One region of the Shewanella sp. FDAARGOS_354 genome, then DNA from elsewhere that is predicted to be linked to it. Evidence: predicted binding sites of a transcription regulator. Region 1 holds the regulator's gene; each other region holds the start of a gene.
The links. The regulator FliA, encoded in region 1, starts transcription of late flagellar genes. The targets are predictions, from matches to a motif close to CTAAAGNTNNNNNNNNNNNNGCCGATA.
Positions count from the first base shown of each region.

Region 2: a site for FliA is predicted at 3,398-3,424, ahead of CEQ32_RS05325 (VC2046/SO_2500 family protein). Genes of this name have one in related genera too.
Region 3: a site for FliA is predicted at 1,931-1,957, ahead of CEQ32_RS12640 (DUF5610 domain-containing protein). Genes of this name have one in related genera too.

Region 1 covers NZ_CP022089.2:63,683-69,539, reverse strand. Annotated here, with positions in the region: gene CEQ32_RS00355 (chemotaxis protein CheA) at 1-1,607, opposite strand, end outside; gene CEQ32_RS00350 (protein phosphatase CheZ) at 1,623-2,360, opposite strand; gene cheY (chemotaxis response regulator CheY) at 2,374-2,757, opposite strand; gene CEQ32_RS00340 (RNA polymerase sigma factor FliA) at 2,805-3,518, opposite strand; gene CEQ32_RS00335 (MinD/ParA family protein) at 3,511-4,392, opposite strand; gene flhF (flagellar biosynthesis protein FlhF) at 4,397-5,776, opposite strand; gene flhA (flagellar biosynthesis protein FlhA) at 5,788-5,857, opposite strand, start outside.
Region 2 covers NZ_CP022089.2:1,165,922-1,171,778, forward strand. Annotated here, with positions in the region: gene CEQ32_RS05315 (putative bifunctional diguanylate cyclase/phosphodiesterase) at 52-2,235, opposite strand; gene CEQ32_RS05320 (DUF406 family protein) at 2,423-2,710, opposite strand; gene CEQ32_RS05325 (VC2046/SO_2500 family protein) at 2,875-3,363, opposite strand; tRNA gene CEQ32_RS05330 (tRNA-Tyr) at 3,489-3,573, shown strand; tRNA gene CEQ32_RS05335 (tRNA-Tyr) at 3,613-3,697, shown strand; tRNA gene CEQ32_RS05340 (tRNA-Tyr) at 3,815-3,899, shown strand; gene queE (7-carboxy-7-deazaguanine synthase QueE) at 4,086-4,754, opposite strand; gene queC (7-cyano-7-deazaguanine synthase QueC) at 4,943-5,659, shown strand; gene rrtA (rhombosortase) at 5,656-5,857, shown strand, end outside.
Region 3 covers NZ_CP022089.2:2,805,041-2,810,897, forward strand. Annotated here, with positions in the region: gene CEQ32_RS12630 (glutathione S-transferase N-terminal domain-containing protein) at 1-360, opposite strand, end outside; gene CEQ32_RS12635 (ferredoxin--NADP reductase) at 432-1,181, opposite strand; gene CEQ32_RS12640 (DUF5610 domain-containing protein) at 1,291-1,896, opposite strand; gene CEQ32_RS12645 (phosphoglycerate mutase family protein) at 2,081-2,674, shown strand; gene CEQ32_RS12650 (FMN-binding glutamate synthase family protein) at 2,686-4,176, shown strand; gene CEQ32_RS12655 (hypothetical protein) at 4,322-4,528, shown strand; gene CEQ32_RS12660 (hypothetical protein) at 4,552-4,809, opposite strand; gene CEQ32_RS12665 (ABCB family ABC transporter ATP-binding protein/permease) at 4,920-5,857, opposite strand, start outside.

The DNA.
Region 1 (5,857 bases):
TCGATTTTTAGCAGAATATGGTCACCCTCTTGGCTTGCCGATAGAGTAATCGTCCCCGTCCTGGGTTTGCCAGAGGCTTCACGGTCATTTGGCATTTCAATACCATGGTCGACCGAGTTACGGACCAAGTGAACTAAAGGATCCGCCAGCGCCTCAACCAAGTTTTTATCAAGGTCAGTTTCTTCACCGACCAACACTAAATCAATTTCTTTATTGAGCGTACGGGCTAAATCACGAACAACGCGAGGGAAACGGCCAAAAACCTTTTTAATAGGCTGCATACGGGTTTTCATGACCGCGCCTTGCAAATCAGCAGTCACTAAATCTAGATTCGCGAGTGCCTTAGACATCTCTTCGTCATCACGACTAATGCCCAAACTTACCAAACGGTTACGTACTAATACCAGCTCTCCCACCATATTCATGATTTGGTCGAGTCGTGCAGTATCTACGCGAACGGTCGTTTCACCTTGAGGAACATTTGCTGATGCGGCAGCGGCCGCTTTAACAGGAGCCTTCTCGGCGAGCGCAACTTCGGCCTGAGGTTTAACTGCTGGAGGTGTTACCGGAGTAACACTGGCTTTAGGCACAGCAGGAGCCGCAGCAGATGTGGCAGGAGTGGGAGTCGGTTTCGCAGATTCCACTTTTGCAACAGCTTTGGCTGGTGCCCCACCTTTTCCATGAAGTTCGTCGAGTAAACGCTCAAATTCATCGTCAGTAATTTCGTCTGAATCGACAGCAACAGCAGTTGGTGTTGGTGTTGGTGTTGGTGTTGACACTGGCACAGCAACAGTTTCAACCTTAGGCTGAGGTGATATAGGTGTATCTACTTTGCCATTAAATTTTCCTGAACCATGAAGCTCATCAAGCAGGGCTTCAAACTCATCGTCAGTGATATCATCACCCGAGCTGGTAGCTTGTTGTACTTTGGGCTTGGCTGTATTTGATACAGAGGGAGTTGACGCAGTGGGTACTGCCACAGCATCAGCATTAGTAGTGTTAGTCACACCGGGACCTTTTCCACTACCGTGCAGTGCATCAAGCAAAGCCTCAAACTCCGCTTCATTAATCTCATCAATACTTGAGTTTGAAGAACTCACAGCCTCAACAGGCATCTCTTCAACTGCGACAACGTCAACAACAGTTTCAATAACGGGCTCGGGCTCAGCAATAGATTCAGGCTCTGGCGCACTTTGTCCCAATTCTGACGGCAGAGGCTCACCAGAACTAAGTAACTTTAATTTTGCAAGTAATGCAGCATCAGCAGGATCTTGTTGCTCTCCCTGCTGGGTTTGAGCAAACATGGTGTTAATCGCATCAACAGCCTGAAGAATAATATCCATTAATTCTGCTGTGACACTGCGCTTGCCAGTACGCAATAAATCGAATGTGTTTTCTGCCTCATGGCAGACATCAACCATGGGAGTCAAACTTAGGAAACCTGCGCCGCCCTTTACGGTGTGAAACCCCCTAAAAATGGCATTTAGCAAGTCAGTATCATCAGGATTATTCTCAAGGGCAACAAGCTGCTCTTGAAGCAACTCTAATATTTCCCCCGCCTCGATTAAAAAGTCCTGGAGTATCTCTTCATCTACATCAAAGGCCATCAAATTGACTCCCAGTTAGAAACCCAGACTCGATAGCAGATCATCCACTTCGTCTTGACCTGTTACTACATCTTGACGAAGCTCGGCATTCATTATCGGCCCTTCAGCTTCAATATTATTTTTCTGAGTAATCTGACTCTCAATTATTGGCTGCTCACCAAACACCGTCAGCATAGACACCAGATTACTTTCAACTTCCATCACTAGATCGATTACCCTGCGGATCATTTGTCCAGTCAGGTCTTGAAAATCCTGCGCCATCAATATTTGGTTGAGCAATTCGCGTAATCGGTTTGAGTCCAATTCACTTCGCGACATCAAATGCTGAACGTTATGGCAAAGCACCTTAAAATCACTGAGGGCAATTTCACGACGCATTAATTTGTCCCACGATGGCATCACTTGTTGGATGTTCGCGGTTAATGCATTCGCTAACGGCAAGCACTCCTCAACAGCATCCATAGTCTTATTTGCAGCTTGTTCAGTCATGTCAATGACATAACTTAGCCGTTCCTTAGCATCGGGTATTTCTGTATTGGCTAACTCAACTAACCGATTATCGATTTGGAAATCCATAAGAGCGCTATGCAATTGGCGAGTGAGTTTGCCTACCTCATCAAAAAGTTCCCTCTGAAGAGGAGCTGCCAGTTCTCTTAATAAATCATCAGCTTGATTTTGTTCATTCGCGCTTAACAGTTCGACTAAACGCTGAGCATGCTCGAGCGTGATGAGCCCTGATGTATGTGACTTCATAGCTCATCCCTGCTTAAGCGAGTCGTTCAAATATTTTATCTAGCTTCTCTTTCAATGTTGCTGCGGTAAAAGGCTTTACCACATACCCATTCACACCCGCTTGTGCAGCAGCAATAATTTGTTCACGTTTTGCCTCGGCAGTGACCATTAATACCGGTAGATGCTTCAAGGAGTCATCGGCCCTAATGGCTTTAAGTAAATCGATACCCTGCATGCCTGGCATATTCCAGTCTGTAACGACAAAATCAAAATCGCCTTTTTGCAACATTGGCAAGGCGGTTGAGCCATCGTCCGCTTCCTGGGTGTTGTTAAAGCCCAAGTCTCGCAACAAGTTCTTGATGATACGTCTCATTGTCGAAAAGTCATCAACGATGAGAATCTTCATATTCTTGTCCAAGGTTTCCTCCGGTGAGCTGACATTCAGTGCTCAATTAATAATTATACTTATGTCCAATGCTTGAGTTTGCCTTTGAGTCGCAACATTGCCTGACTTAATATCTGGCTAACACGCGATTCGCTTACCTCAAGAATGGCGCCAATCTCTTTTAAATTCAATGCTTCATCGTAGTATAACGATAGCACTAGCGCGTCCCTTTCGGGCAATAATTTTATCGCCTCAACAAGTGCAGAATGAAACTGGGTTTCTGCCAAGACCTCAAACGTACCATCGCTAATATCATCGCTTGTAGTGAGTATATCCTGTGATACGCCTAAGTCTTCTATCCCTATGATTTTACCAACAGAAACATCGTTAAGAATATGATGGTACTCATCGAGCGTCATATCAAGTTTTTCTGCAATTTCTGTGTCGCGCGCATCACGACCTAGCACTTGCTCTAATTCATCAATAGCTTGGGCAACTCGACGATTATTTCGGTGGACAGAACGAGGAACCCAATCGCCACGGCGGATTTCATCCAACATGGCGCCACGGATCCTTATGCCGGCGAAGGTTTCAAACTTTGCACCTTTACCGCCATCAAACTTAGATGATGCTTCTAATAATCCCATCATCCCCGCCTGTAGCAGGTCATCTAACTGCACAGAGGCAGGTAATCTGGCGAGCAAGTGATGTGCAATTCTTTTAACCAACGGTGCATACTGTTCAACGATTGACGTTTTATTGTCTAAACAAGTATACGCTGCGGCTTTATTCACTCGTTTTTTCCTCTTGAAAATCTGGTCGTTGAACTAAGCGCTCAACGAAAAACTCCAAATGCCCACCAGGTTGCTGTGGTACTGGCCAGCTCATAATTTTATTCGCTAGGCCTTGGTAAGCAATTGCAGCGGGAGACTTAGGATAAGCTTCAACCACTAACTTTTGCTTGCGAACCGATTTACGCAAATTTTCATCAAATGGAATGGTCGCAACTAATTCAAGTGCCACGTCCAAGAATCTGTCGGTCACTTTACTGAGTTTAGCAAACAATTCCATACCTTCGCGTAAACTACGCACCATATTTGCAACAATTTTAAAGCGGAAGACGCCGTGTTCACGGCTGAGGATTTTGATTAACGCATAGGCGTCAGTAATAGACGTTGGTTCGTCACAAACAACAACCAACACATCCTGTGACGCGCGGGAGAAACTGAGTACCATGTCAGAAATCCCCGCGGCAGTATCCACGATGAGAATATCAAACTGGGTGCGCATCTCACTGAAAGCACGAATTAAGCCCGCATGTTGCGCAGGACTTAGCTCTACCATTCCCTGAGTACCCGATGTGGCTGGCACAATCCCAATACCTTTAGGCCCCCGGACAATAATGTCATCTAACTCAGCATCGCCAGACAATACATGGGAAAGGTTACGTTCAGCACGGATCCCTAACATGACATCGACGTTTGCTAAGCCAAGGTCAGCATCAAGCACTAAGACACGCTTGCCCTTCTCGGCTAATGCTACGGCAGTATTGATGGATACGCTGGTTTTACCCACACCACCTTTACCACCCGTAACCGCGATTACTTTCACTTTTTCGTTATAGGGTTGATTCATCATACGTAAACCACTTGCTTGATCCAGGGTCATAACTCTACTCAAATGCACAGGTCATATTATCTGACCACGCTGTGTCTGGTAACGATTGTTGTTCTGTGTTTTCTAAGGCCGCTAATGCTTGCTCAGCGAGCATCAAAGTATCAGCAACTTTCATATCTTCGGGCACTCGCTGCCCATCCGTAACATAACTTAATGGCAATCCACTTTGGATCAACACACTTAATGCGCCCGCTAACGACACAGATTCATCAAGTTTGGTGAGTACAACACCAGATAAGGGAATGCGTTTAAAGTGATTTACAGCATCTTGCAGCACGCGGCGCTGTCCTGTGGCAGACAGTACCAGATAACTGCGGATAGGTATTCTGCTATTTGCAGTTAAATTATCAAGTTGCTGGTAAAGCCGCATATCTCGTTGGCCCATACCCGCGGTATCTATCAATACTAGCTTGCGATTTCTAAACTGATACAGAATTTGCTCTAGTTCAGCAAGGTCATGGGCTTGTTTGACTGGGCAGCCCATGATTTTGCCATAGGTGGCCAATTGCTCATAGGCGCCAATACGATAATGATCTGTGGTAATCAATGCCACTTGGTCAGCACCATGGTGAGCAGCAAAGCGTGCGGCCAGTTTAGCCAAGGAAGTGGTTTTCCCCACACCAGTGGGACCAACTAATGCCACAACACCGCCTTGCTTAACAATATCATCACCTTGATTATCAAGCATATTAGCAAGACTTTGCGGCAGTGCACGAACTAATTCTGCAGGAGTATAGTGTTGGCTCAGCGCAGCTAATTTGTTTGCCACCGCTGGTGAAAACTCGGCCTCCAACAACTTTGACTCCAGCATGGCACCGACAGGGTCGATACGCTTTTTATGCTCAGTCATCAATGCTGAAACCTGATGGGTCAACAAATTACGTAAGGATGATAACTCGTCGCGCATGGCTTCAAGATCGGCATTTTGCTTTTGCGAACTCTGTGACTTTTTATCGAAGGGATTGCCCATATCACGGCGCTCAGCTTTAGGCGCAGCTGCGGTGGCTTGTAATCCTTTAGCCCATGCAGGAAGCTCAGCATCTTGTTGTTGATGCGTGAGTTGTTGGTTTAAACGATTTTGTTGCTTCTCAAGCAAGGCTTGGAGTGAGTCCGCTGGCGCCGAGGGTTTTAGCTTAGTTTCAGCGCGGATCGGCGCTTTGGCGCCGAGCGAAACTAAGTCATCACTCACATCCATAAAGGTCGGAGTGGCAGCAGGCGCTTTCGCTTTTGGCTCGTCGTAGTCAACGGCAGCGACAATCTCAATACCGCCGTTCACCTTTTTATTGGACATAATCACCGCATCGGAGCCGAGCGTGTCCTTCACTTGGGCCAGTGCAGCACGCATGTCTTTGGCAAAAAAACGTTTAATCTTCACTTATGCGTCCTCTACTGGCCGACGGCAGATACGATGCGTATTTGCTTTTCATCGGGGATTTCTTGGTAAGAAATCACTCTG
Region 2 (5,857 bases), 1.1 Mb from region 1:
CAATCAATTGATTGCCTTTATTTTTTCATCACATCAATACGAACATCTGGTTTAGTGGGCGATAAAACTCGATTGTTTCGCGGCCAGCAAAAACTGCGCAAACTCGGGTTCTCGCAGGGCTGGACTGTATAAATATCCCTGTGCCTGATGACACAAACTCTTGGCTAAAAACGCCTCCTGCTCAACGGTTTCTACCCCTTCTGCGGTCAAGGAAATATTGAGCGCACTCGCCATCGCAATAATGGCCGAGACGATTTCTTGGCTTTCGCGGCTAATGGCGAGATCGGAGATAAAGGAGCGGTCGATTTTTAACTTACTGATCGGGAATTGTTTAAGATAGCGCATCGAGCTGTAACCCGTACCAAAGTCATCTATGGCCAGCCCCACACCCAGCTCTGCCAATTCCTGACATAAGAGCGTGGCATGGCGAATGTCGCCCATCAATTCCGTCTCGGTGATCTCAAGGATCAGGGTTTTAGGCTTTAAACGATAGCGCGTCAGCAGTTGCCAGACTTGCTCATACAGGTTTCCGCTAAAAAACTGCCGCGCCGACACGTTAACATGCATGCTTAAATCGGCATTATGGTGCTGCCATATATTCAATTGTCGGCACGCGGCCTCCAGCACCCAACTGCCAATGGCATTTATCATCCCAGATTGCTCGGCAATATCGATAAAGGCGCCGGGATACAGCACACCTTTTTTCGGGTGATGCCAACGGATCAGGGCTTCGGCACCGATATAGGTTTTCTGCTCCAGATCCCGTAAGGGCTGATAATAAAGTTCGAATTGACGACCGCGAATCGCGCTATGTAAATCACGCTCGATTTGCGCATCTTCCTTAAAGGCACTGAGCAAGGTGCTGTTAAACACTTGAATAGCTGTACCCTTTTTCTTCTTTGCGTATTGCACCGCAATATCGGCGCAGGTCAGCGGCGCAAACAGATTGGCCACCGAGGCGATATCGACAACCGCCAGTGCGGGTTTAGGTTCGATTTGCTCACGACCGATTAAAATCGGCATGGCTAAATGCTGATATAGGCGGGTACTGAAATAATCCAGATCGTAAACCGCGTTATCATCGGTGAGCAACACGGCAAACTCGTCGCTACCGACGCGGGCAATTTCGGTTGCCTTATTAATTTCCGAAAAATGTTTTAAGCGCCGGCCAATTTCAATCAGCAAGCTGTCGCCATTTTCGTGGCCATAGGTATCGTTGAAACGTTTAAAGGCGACTAAATCGACTAGCAACAGTAGCCCATGTGTTGTTCGCTCGAGCACTCGATTAAAGTGACTGCGATTGTTAAGTCCAGTCAAGCTACAACGCCACGCCAGACGTTCCAACTCCGCTTTGTAGTTATGCTCATCCGTACTTTCTTCACCCGACACTAAAGCGTAATGATTGCCGCGATCGGTGATAAATTGGCTGACCACATACTTGAGCCAGTAGCGACTGCCATCGGCTCGATTAAATTGCACTTCGCCTTTAGCCTGCTCGCCTCTGAAAATTTTAGCCAAGGTCTGCTCGGCTAATTCACTGTGCTGCTTAAAGAAACTTAACTCGCGTAAATTGGTGCCTATGCTTTTTTCACGCGCTAAGCCAGTGATCTCCTCGTGGGCTTGGTTCACGTATTCCACTTTTTCGGTGTGCAGGTTAATCAGCATGCTCATCTGGCGAGACTGCTCGGTGGCACAGCGAAACAGGCTTAAGCGCTCTTCTTTATCGTAGGTATGTTTGGTGGCCAGCGTGAGGGCCAGTTGATCGGCCATTTGGCAGGCAAGGTGAATTTCGCTGTCGTGCCAATGGTGAGTCAGTTGCGCTCGCTCGAGGCAAAGCACCCCTTCGAGATGGCCATTAATGCGAATGCCAATCTCGAGGCTAGATAAAATTTGCCGAGGGATAAAATAGTTATCGACTAACTCTGTCAAACGCGGATCGATAAGCGTATTACTCGCATCGATATGGCGATGATTTTTGAGTTCATCTAAATAGCGTGGCAGCGTCTGCAACTGCGAAGGACGATGAGTGTCTTGTAGGGGCATAGCGCCAAATTGCGCCACTAGGGATTGGCTCGATTGGTCGGCGGAAAAAATCCAAACCGACACCAGAGAAACGGCTAAATTTTGGCAAAGTAGCTCAGTGGCTAACTCTGCGGTCTTAGTAAAATCACCCTGCTGTTTAGCCGTGGAATGCACTAAAGACTCTAATAAATGCTGATGCTGACGTCGCTTCACTCTGATTCCTACAAAACTTCGTGTTGGGTAAAACGGTACTGCTGCGACTAACACACTAAAGAAGCGTGTTAATAGAGCCTATTTATCTTTATTTTTGTTGATGCAGATTACACTATCTACATTTAAAACAGCAACATCGGCCACACTTTATTACAAATTAACCTCGACTTGTATCACAGGGGTTGCGCTATAGACCATTCTCTAACTGGAAAATCATTTTTTCGACACTGACATCAAATACCAGTTTGAGCGTCACACCCGTTTCACCTCGAGTAACGCTCGCTTGCGTGTGTCGAAAACGTGTCTGGGCACGCTCAACCATCTTTGCCGCCTCATTTTCCGCCTCGCCACCCGTAAACTGCAACTCAAGTACAGTATCTTGTTCATCAATCACTGCGCCTATGTCGACAAAGCTGCCGCAATCGGTACATGTGTCGTTTACTGTGGGGGTTTGTCCTGCAATGATACCTTTCATAGGGTTATCCTCTCTAATGGTCTCATGTTAAAAACTCAACATAAGCGACTCAACATTAATATCACTAACGACTAATTATAGGGAATGATGATGAGAGAGACTCTGGTATTGCTCACGCTTATTACCCGAAATAATACCTTTGATAATAAATAGCCTCAGTAGCACTAAGCACTGGCTAAGCGTGGGATCAAATTACGTTGGATCGCCAGTTGATCGGCAAAGTGCATGATTTCAACTTGAGGAGATGGCAATTGCCCCCGCTGACGCAAGCGAGTTGTAAACTCACAGTTACTTAAGGCTTCGGCCATGGCGATGGGTTCACCACCTCGGATCACTAACGCTTCCGGTCGCAAGGCCTGTTGCAATTGAAAAGCTCTTGCCCCTTGCTGCATAAACACGGCGCTATTGTCGATAATATGATTGTCTGAGGATAAATCCGCCACTAACGTTTGTTTTGGTGGTAATTCAAACTGACGTTGTAGTTTTTCGGCAGTATCGAGTTCTTTTTGCCATTGAAACTGCGCCATGTCCCTCGCGTCAGCAGACAATAGCGACAGCAACAGGGCAAACTCACCTCGCCTGTTGTGTTCGATTGCCGCATTTAAGCGGGAGCCAATTTGGGCTTCATTGATTAAAGGAACATCGATTTGCATAAAAAAACATCGCTAAAACAACTCGTTGTCAGTTAATCGACCAGTTGAACAAGAACTTTAGGAAAATTTTCATATTTAGACTTTACATGCCTAAGGTTTCTGACTACTATGGCGGCCGCAATTGAGGAGGGGTTCCCGAGTGGCCAAAGGGATCAGACTGTAAATCTGACGGCTCCGCCTTCGAAGGTTCGAATCCTTCTCCCTCCACCATTTGCACTAACAATTAGCGATGCTATAAAAGATACTCGTGGAGGGGTTCCCGAGTGGCCAAAGGGATCAGACTGTAAATCTGACGGCTCCGCCTTCGAAGGTTCGAATCCTTCTCCCTCCACCACTTTTATCTTCTGTTGTTCGTCAATCGTTAGTCTGCTGTAAACTTGCTTTACCCTTAAATCTGGCCAAGATTTAAGATGATTTTTAAGCGCAACTTAAAAGTCGGAAGAAAATATGTGGAGGGGTTCCCGAGTGGCCAAAGGGATCAGACTGTAAATCTGACGGCTCCGCCTTCGAAGGTTCGAATCCTTCTCCCTCCACCACTTCTTTCTCATCTCGCTCTATATATCGCTTTATTCCCTAAGTTTTCTTTCTAGCACTCCACCTTATCCAAAATTATTTTATCGCTTAGTTAAAACTATTGTCTTTAATTCATAGATTTTGCTGATAAAAAACGCCCCTTTCGGAGCGTTAAAGAAGAGTGCACAGCACTAAGTACTAAGTGGCGATTAATCGATATTTAAGTACTTATGGGTCTGAATCGATAAACGCCAGTTGCGGGCAATACACACCTTCATGGCTAATTCCGTCGCCCTTGGTTTCTGGCTGATCGGTTGCAGACAAATAGTTTTCCCTGACACATCAATCCCTTTGAGTAACTCATCGAGTTCGTCGATATGATGTTCGGTCGCTATCGGATGCTTTATCTCGTTGGCGCGGGTTAAGGCCTGCGCTAACACCTTATAACCACCTTTCATATTCACCTTGGGTGAGACAGTGACCCAAGTATCTTTATCGCACTTCACCTCAAAGGTGCCACTGGTCTCGATTTGAGTGGCAAAGCCGGCAGCATGGAACGTGTGAGTTAATTCATGCAGATCGTACATGCAAGGCTCACCACCAGTGATCACCACATGGCGCGCCGTATATCCCTTAGCGTTGAACGCCTCGATAAGACTCTGCGCCGTATGGTTAGCCCAGCGCCCCACGGAGCCATCGACGGTAATCACTTGTTCGGGTGACACCTTATTTTCCTCAAGCAGATCCCAAGTCTGTTTCGTATCACACCAAGCACAGCCTACAGGGCAGCCCTGTAAACGCACAAAAATGGCGGGTACTCCGGTAAAGACACCTTCACCTTGAATAGTTTCAAAGACTTCGTTGACTGGGTAATTCATACTAGCGTTCCGTTTTTCTGGGGCGGCAGTTATAGAGGATTTTAGCTGCAGCTGCAAGTTTTTACCGCTGCTAACAGAGTGATGCCAAGAGCCGAATGCCTGTCACCACACGCCAGCAAAAAGTTTTCAAGCCCTAGCACCTGGGTTACACTTACGCCCTATTTTTGTGTCACTCTAAAGTGGATCTTATGTCAGCATCAGTTTCAAAGGTCGTGGTCGTATTCAGTGGTGGACAAGACTCAACAACTTGTCTTATTCAAGCCTTAACACAGTATGATGAAGTCCATGGTATCACCTTCGATTATGGACAGCGCCACCGTGAAGAAATTGACGTGGCTAAATCCCTCGCCAAACGCTTAAACATCACCAGCCATAAAGTGATGGATGTGAGTTTACTCAACGAGTTAGCCATTTCTGCCCTCACCCGGGATGCGATCCCAGTGTCCCACGAGTTAATGGAAAACGGCCTGCCCAATACCTTTGTGCCTGGGCGTAATATCCTATTTTTGACTTTGGCGGGGATCTACGCCTACCAATTAGGGGCAGAGGCGATTATTACCGGTGTCTGCGAAACCGATTTTTCGGGTTATCCCGACTGTCGCCACGACTTTGTCCGTGCAATGGAATCAGCACTGGTGCAAGGCATGGATAAAAAGCTTGAGATCATCACGCCATTAATGTGGCTCAACAAGGCCCAAACTTGGGCGCTGGCCGATAAATACCAGCAACTCGATTTAGTTCGCCACCATACCCTGACCTGTTATAACGGCATTGTCGGTGATGGTTGTGGTGACTGCCCTGCTTGCCACCTTCGTAAACGAGGCTTAGAGGATTACCTGCAAAATAAAGCAGAGGTGATGACCTCGCTCGACAAGGCAACTGAAACGGGTAAACCGCAGGCGTGAGACTGGTGACGTTAACAAAACTCAGCCCCTATTGGCTGGCGCTTATCGTCAGTCTGCTCTGCGCGCTCTTGTATGTTGCGGGACTTTTTACCCCAAGCGTAGATACTCTGCTTGCCTATCGACGCAGCGATATCAGTGACGGTCAGTGGTGGCGCCTGATTACCGGTAATCTGCTACATACCAATCATTGGCATTTGC
Region 3 (5,857 bases), 2.3 Mb from region 1:
TGATCTCACCCCCTCATCTTCACGCATTTGCTCTTGGCGCAACTTCACCGCGCTATCAATTAATCCCTTGATCATCGAGTACTGGCACTGCAATACCCAGTTATAAGGTTGACCGCCAAACATTTCCTGTGAACCTAATTCTGCGTCCAGATAACGCATAATCACTTCGCTATCGAAAATAGGCACGCCATCATTCGTGATCAGGCAAGGAATCTGACCTAACGGATTAACATCAAGCAACTGTGCCGTATTTTCCATTGGATTAACGAGAACTTCTTCAATATCTTTAATCCCTAAATAACGGATTAAGCTACGAACACAGCGAGCATAGGGTGACGCAAGGGAGCAGAGCAACTTCATCAAAAAATCCTTCTAAACGACAACTATAAAGCAACGAATACGTTGGTAACGGATGCTAAACACTCTCATTATTACCAATATTTTTCTACGGTAATTTGCCCAGGAGCACGGCGTAAATTTTTCGAGAGCCCCTTATCAAGCAATGCCGCTTGGGCGCCGCTAATCATCCCAGGATTACCGCAAATCATCACCTGGGAATCCGCAGCACTTAAGGTTAATCCGACTTTCCGCTCGATTTCACCCGAGACTAAGCCATCGGGGATACGACATTGCAATGCGTCATCAAGCTTTTCACGGGTCACAGTTAAACACAGGATAAACTGATCTGGATATTGCATCGAATAAGCCTTTAGTTTATCGAGGTAGGCTAAATCTTTAGCTTCGCGCACACCATAGACAAGCACAATTTTCTCAAAACGCTGCCAAGGTTCGGCGGTATCCAGCATGGATAAGAATGGCCCGATGGCCGTACCTGTGGCTAAAAACCATAAATGCCGACCTTGTAATTCTCCCTTTGGGATCTCATCTAAGGTCATAAAACCCGTTGCCGTTGGAGTGATTTCTATTTCATCACCGATGGTAAGATTCTGTAATTGTGGGGATAACTGGCCATCCTCTACAGCAACAGCCAAAATCTCGGCATAGGGTTTATCGGGAGAATTAACAAGGGAATAAGCTCTAGCGATACGCTTATCATCTTGCAGTTGACTGAGTTTAATAAATTGACCGGGAATAAAGGGAGCTAACTCGACCGCTATCCGCAGTGAAAATAACTTGTCGTTCCAATCAATACGTTCAATAACGCGTCCCCTAGTCCACATAACTCGCCCTCAAGCAAAACGTTAAATAGGCTCCTAGCATAGACGGTTATTCACACAACAAAAACCCCTTATTGTAAGGGGCTTAAGAGTTAAGATATGCAGGATTAAATTAAGTGTTAGTCGCTTGAGTCTCATTTGATTTTTTATTAAAACTGTCCCTAAAGGCCTGTAATCCTTCTTGAACGAGCCCATAGGTTTTATCCACACCATCGGCAATATCGCCCTGCAACACTTTAAGACCAGATAAAATATCCCTCGCCTCTTTAAAGCCATTATCGATAGCGCCACCAATGATGGTCATAAAGCTGTCGAGCTGTTCGTCAAAACTCATATTCGAATTTTGCTGCTGATGAACACTAAAAAATTGCGTCGCGAAACTCACAATACGATCGGCAGTGGCCTCGGGGGACGTATCGACACCGTTATCATAGGCGGTTTGAATCGCGTTCTCGCCCATAGAAGGAGCTAACTCTTTGTTTATCGCTTCGATTGCTGCGCGATAAAGCAAGGTCATAGATTGATCACCCGACTTTAGGCTTACATCTTCCTGCGCCGATAGAATTGCTTGATTCATTAACTGCTTACTAGTTTGCTGCGCCGTCTGTTTAGAGGTGGCATCCACATTTTTCGTCTTATCACTATTTGCCGCGTTTTCAGCATATTTACTGTGGGTCGAAGAAGTGCTCTGTACCTGTGCAGGGTTATTGATTTCCATGATGCTAGTCCACTCAACTTGGGGGAGACTTAATTATCGACCAAAATTTGAGCAACTTTAGCAATTTTATAAATTGCAGTACCATTCATACTTAATGCGATGATACAAATAGAGAATAGGTTTGTTTATTCAATACCATCCTAACCCCACTCTTGCACACGCCCATAAAATAAGGATATAAGGCATGGCAATCGCCCAGTATGTACATGGTTTTTTGCGGCATAATCGAAGAATCGGTTTCAATTCAGGAACGCTAATACAATCATTACTGATAAGTCTGCTATTCTTCGCCAGCATTGGACTTAGTCCGATCAATCAAGCTATTGCCGATAATCGATTAATCATTATCGTAAGACATGCAGAAAAAGCTGATGAGCCCGCAGGCGATCCTCCCCTTTCAGCCAGTGGCAATATACGTGCTCAGGCGCTTATCAGCGCCTTAAAACGTACCCCCATTTCACAGCTGATTGCGACTCAATATCAAAGAACTCAGCAAACCTTATTACCGATTTCAACGGAACGGCATTTACCGATTACTGTGCTCGAGGCAAAAAAACCTCTCGAAACCCATATCCAACATATTGTTGAACAAGTACATGCGGTTAAAGGTAACAGCTTAATTGCAGGGCACTCCAACACCGTGCCACTTATCATCAAGGCTCTCGGTGGACCAGACATTCCCAACATCAGTGAAGATGATTACAGCCAGTTGTTTTTACTTTCTATTAATGATGGACAAGCTGCCAGCTTGATCTCCACCCGCTACGGCAATGAATAGAGGATAACAAGATGCACGAATTGAATTGGTTTATGTGGGGACTAGATCTCTTATCTGGGCTGTTTTTAATCATTATCGGTTTTGGCGCTCTAGCCATTGTCTACATGTACTTTGCTGACAAATTGCAAACCAAACAGGCAGTACGCCATAACTATCCTGTGATTGGTCGTTTTAGATATTTATTTGAGAAACAAGGTGAATTTTTCAGACAATACTTTTTTGCCCAGGACAGGGAAGAACTCCCCTTTAACCGCGCAGAACGAAGCTGGGTATATAGAGCGGCTAAAAATGTCGATAGAACGATAGCATTTGGCTCGACCCGGCCCTTGGACACGACAGGTACGATTATGTTTATGAATACCGCCTTTCCGACCCAAGATGAGGACATTACACCCATTCATCCGCTAACTATTGGCGCCGATTGCCGCGAACCTTACACCACAAATACCATTTGCCACATCTCTGCCATGAGCTTTGGCGCTCTGTCCCGCCCCGCTATCACCGCCTTATCCCATGGTGCGGCGCAGGCAGGTTGTTGGTTAAATACAGGTGAAGGCGGTTTAAGCCCTTATCATTTAAAGGGCGGCTGTGATTTAGTCTTTCAAATCGGCACCGCCAAATATGGCGTTCGTAACGAGCACGGCCATTTAGACGATAACAAACTCAAAACAATTGCAGCGCACCCTCAAGTCAAAATGTTTGAAATCAAAATGAGTCAAGGTGCAAAACCCGGTAAAGGTGGCATCCTACCTGGCGTAAAAGTGACAGAGGAAATCGCCCATATTCGCGGTATTCCACAGGGACAAGATTCCATCAGTCCCAACGGTCATATCGAGTTTAAAAATGTTGGCGATATTCTGGATATGATTGCCAGAGTGCGCGAAGTAACGGGTAAACCCACAGGAATAAAAGCCGTACTCGGCGACATAACATGGCTTGAAGATTTTTGCGATGAAATTGAACGTCGTGGAGAAGCATCTGCTCCAGACTTTTTCACCTTAGATAGCGCCGATGGTGGAACAGGTGCCGCGCCGCAACCTTTAATGGATTGTGTTGGCCTACCGCTAAAAGAAAGTCTACCTATTTTGGTCAATATATTGATTCAACGTGGACTGCGTAAACGTATCAAAGTGATCGCCTCTGGTAAACTCATCGTCCCTTCACGGGTTGCTTGGGCACTCGCCTTAGGCGCCGACTTTATCGCCTCAGCCCGTGGGAATATGTTCGCCTTAGGCTGTATTCAAGCATTGCAATGCAACAAGGACACTTGTCCCACTGGAATTACCACACACAATAAAAAACTTCAGCAAGGACTTGATCCAAAAGATAAATCTAACCGAGTTGCCAATTATAACCATAATCTACACCACGACTTGGCGCTAATAGCCCATGCATGTGGGGTAACAGAACCAAGGCAGCTCAAACCTTCCCATGTGCGGATTGTACTTGAAAGTGGCTTGTCGGTTTCACTGGATAAATATTATTCCCATATCAATCAATAATTAATAAATTTCCAGCGCATAACATACGACTTTCATCTAAAGTTAATTCAGCAATAACTAATTTGAATGTGTATCACAAAAGGAGTAAAATCCGTGATACACGCATTGAATTAAACCATTTCATATTTATTGTTAAGGAAACACTGTGAAATCTAGCTTTGTAAGCCAAATGTCTGACAGCAAAACTGCCAGCACAAGCTGTAAGAGCTGTAATCGCTTAACAGAGATCGAAGGCGAGCTGTTGTGTTTTCGTGAAGGTCAAGTCATTCGTCTGAAACGAATTGACGACTCGACCAATAAATTCAATCTGCTGTGTGAAGGTTGGAAGGCTGGAAAACCCAAGGGGATATAATTTTATATATCCTATTATTCTGCTTAACAAACACCATGAATATCAGCGTTATATTCATTCGTTCCACGAATAATCCCAGCCAGTCCCATATCTAGATTCAGTTTGGCCAGCGTTAACCGTCTTGTTGTCACTTTCAGACCTGCATTGAGCTCAGCATGAATTCGTTGTAGCGAATCATAATCTACACCGCGCTTTTGAAGCGTTGCCATAATCGCAAACCAGTCTGTGCTGACTTTCTCTTCTCTGCCTTCAATATTGACTCTTAATGCCATATTTTCCATGCCAAGCACCTCTTATGATTATTTGCTTGGATTCGAGTATAGAGAGCCTTAGCTGAATAAAAACTGAATTGTCGCAACGCTATTAGACTTACAGCAAACGCTTTTGATAATTACACCAAGAGCTGTTGTTGTTCATTTTGTATCCGCCACAACTTAGCGTAAAGGCCGTCCTGGGCTAATAATGCTGTATGATGTCCCTGCTCAACAATTTCGCCTTTGCTTAAAACAACAATCTGATCAGCATCAACAATAGTCGATAATCGATGTGCAACCACTAAGCTGGTGTGTCCTTTGGCCACCTCGCGAAGGGCCGTTAAAATAGCCTGCTCGGAGCGACTATCGAGGGATGAAGTCGCCTCATCAAATACTAACACTGGCGATCCTTTTAAGATCGCGCGAGCAATCGCAACTCGTTGTTTCTCGCCACCTGAAAGTTTTAATCCCCGCTCACCCACTTTGGTATCCCAACCCTGTGAAAGTGAAGCAATAAAATCTTCTAAATGAGCGAGTTTAATAGCATCGCGCACTTCGTCATCACTCGCATCAGGGCGACCATAACGAATGTTCTCAACTAAAGAATCATTAAATAACACTGTATCTTGTGGCACTATCGCAATCGCTCTGCGAAGCGCATCTTGTGTTAACTGGCGAATGTCGTGTCCATCAATCAAAATACGTCCTTGCTCTACATCGTAAAAGCGGAACAATAGTTTGATTAATGTGGATTTTCCCGCACCGCTATCCCCAACCACAGCGACCTTTTTACCCGCTGCAACTTTAAAACTAACATTACGCAGTATGGGTCTGTCATCATAGTTAAAACTGACCTGCTCAAAACTGAGCTCGCCACGGGAAGGGTGAAAATCTAATGCATCAGGTTTATCTATAATACTAGGGTGTTTATCCAGCAAACTGAACATCCGCTCGATATTGGCTAAAGCGCCACGGATTTCACGGTAGACAAATCCCAAGAAGTTTAGCGGCATAAAGAGCTGCATCATAAAAGCATTGATCAGCACAAAGTCACCTATGGTCATTTCATTGTTGG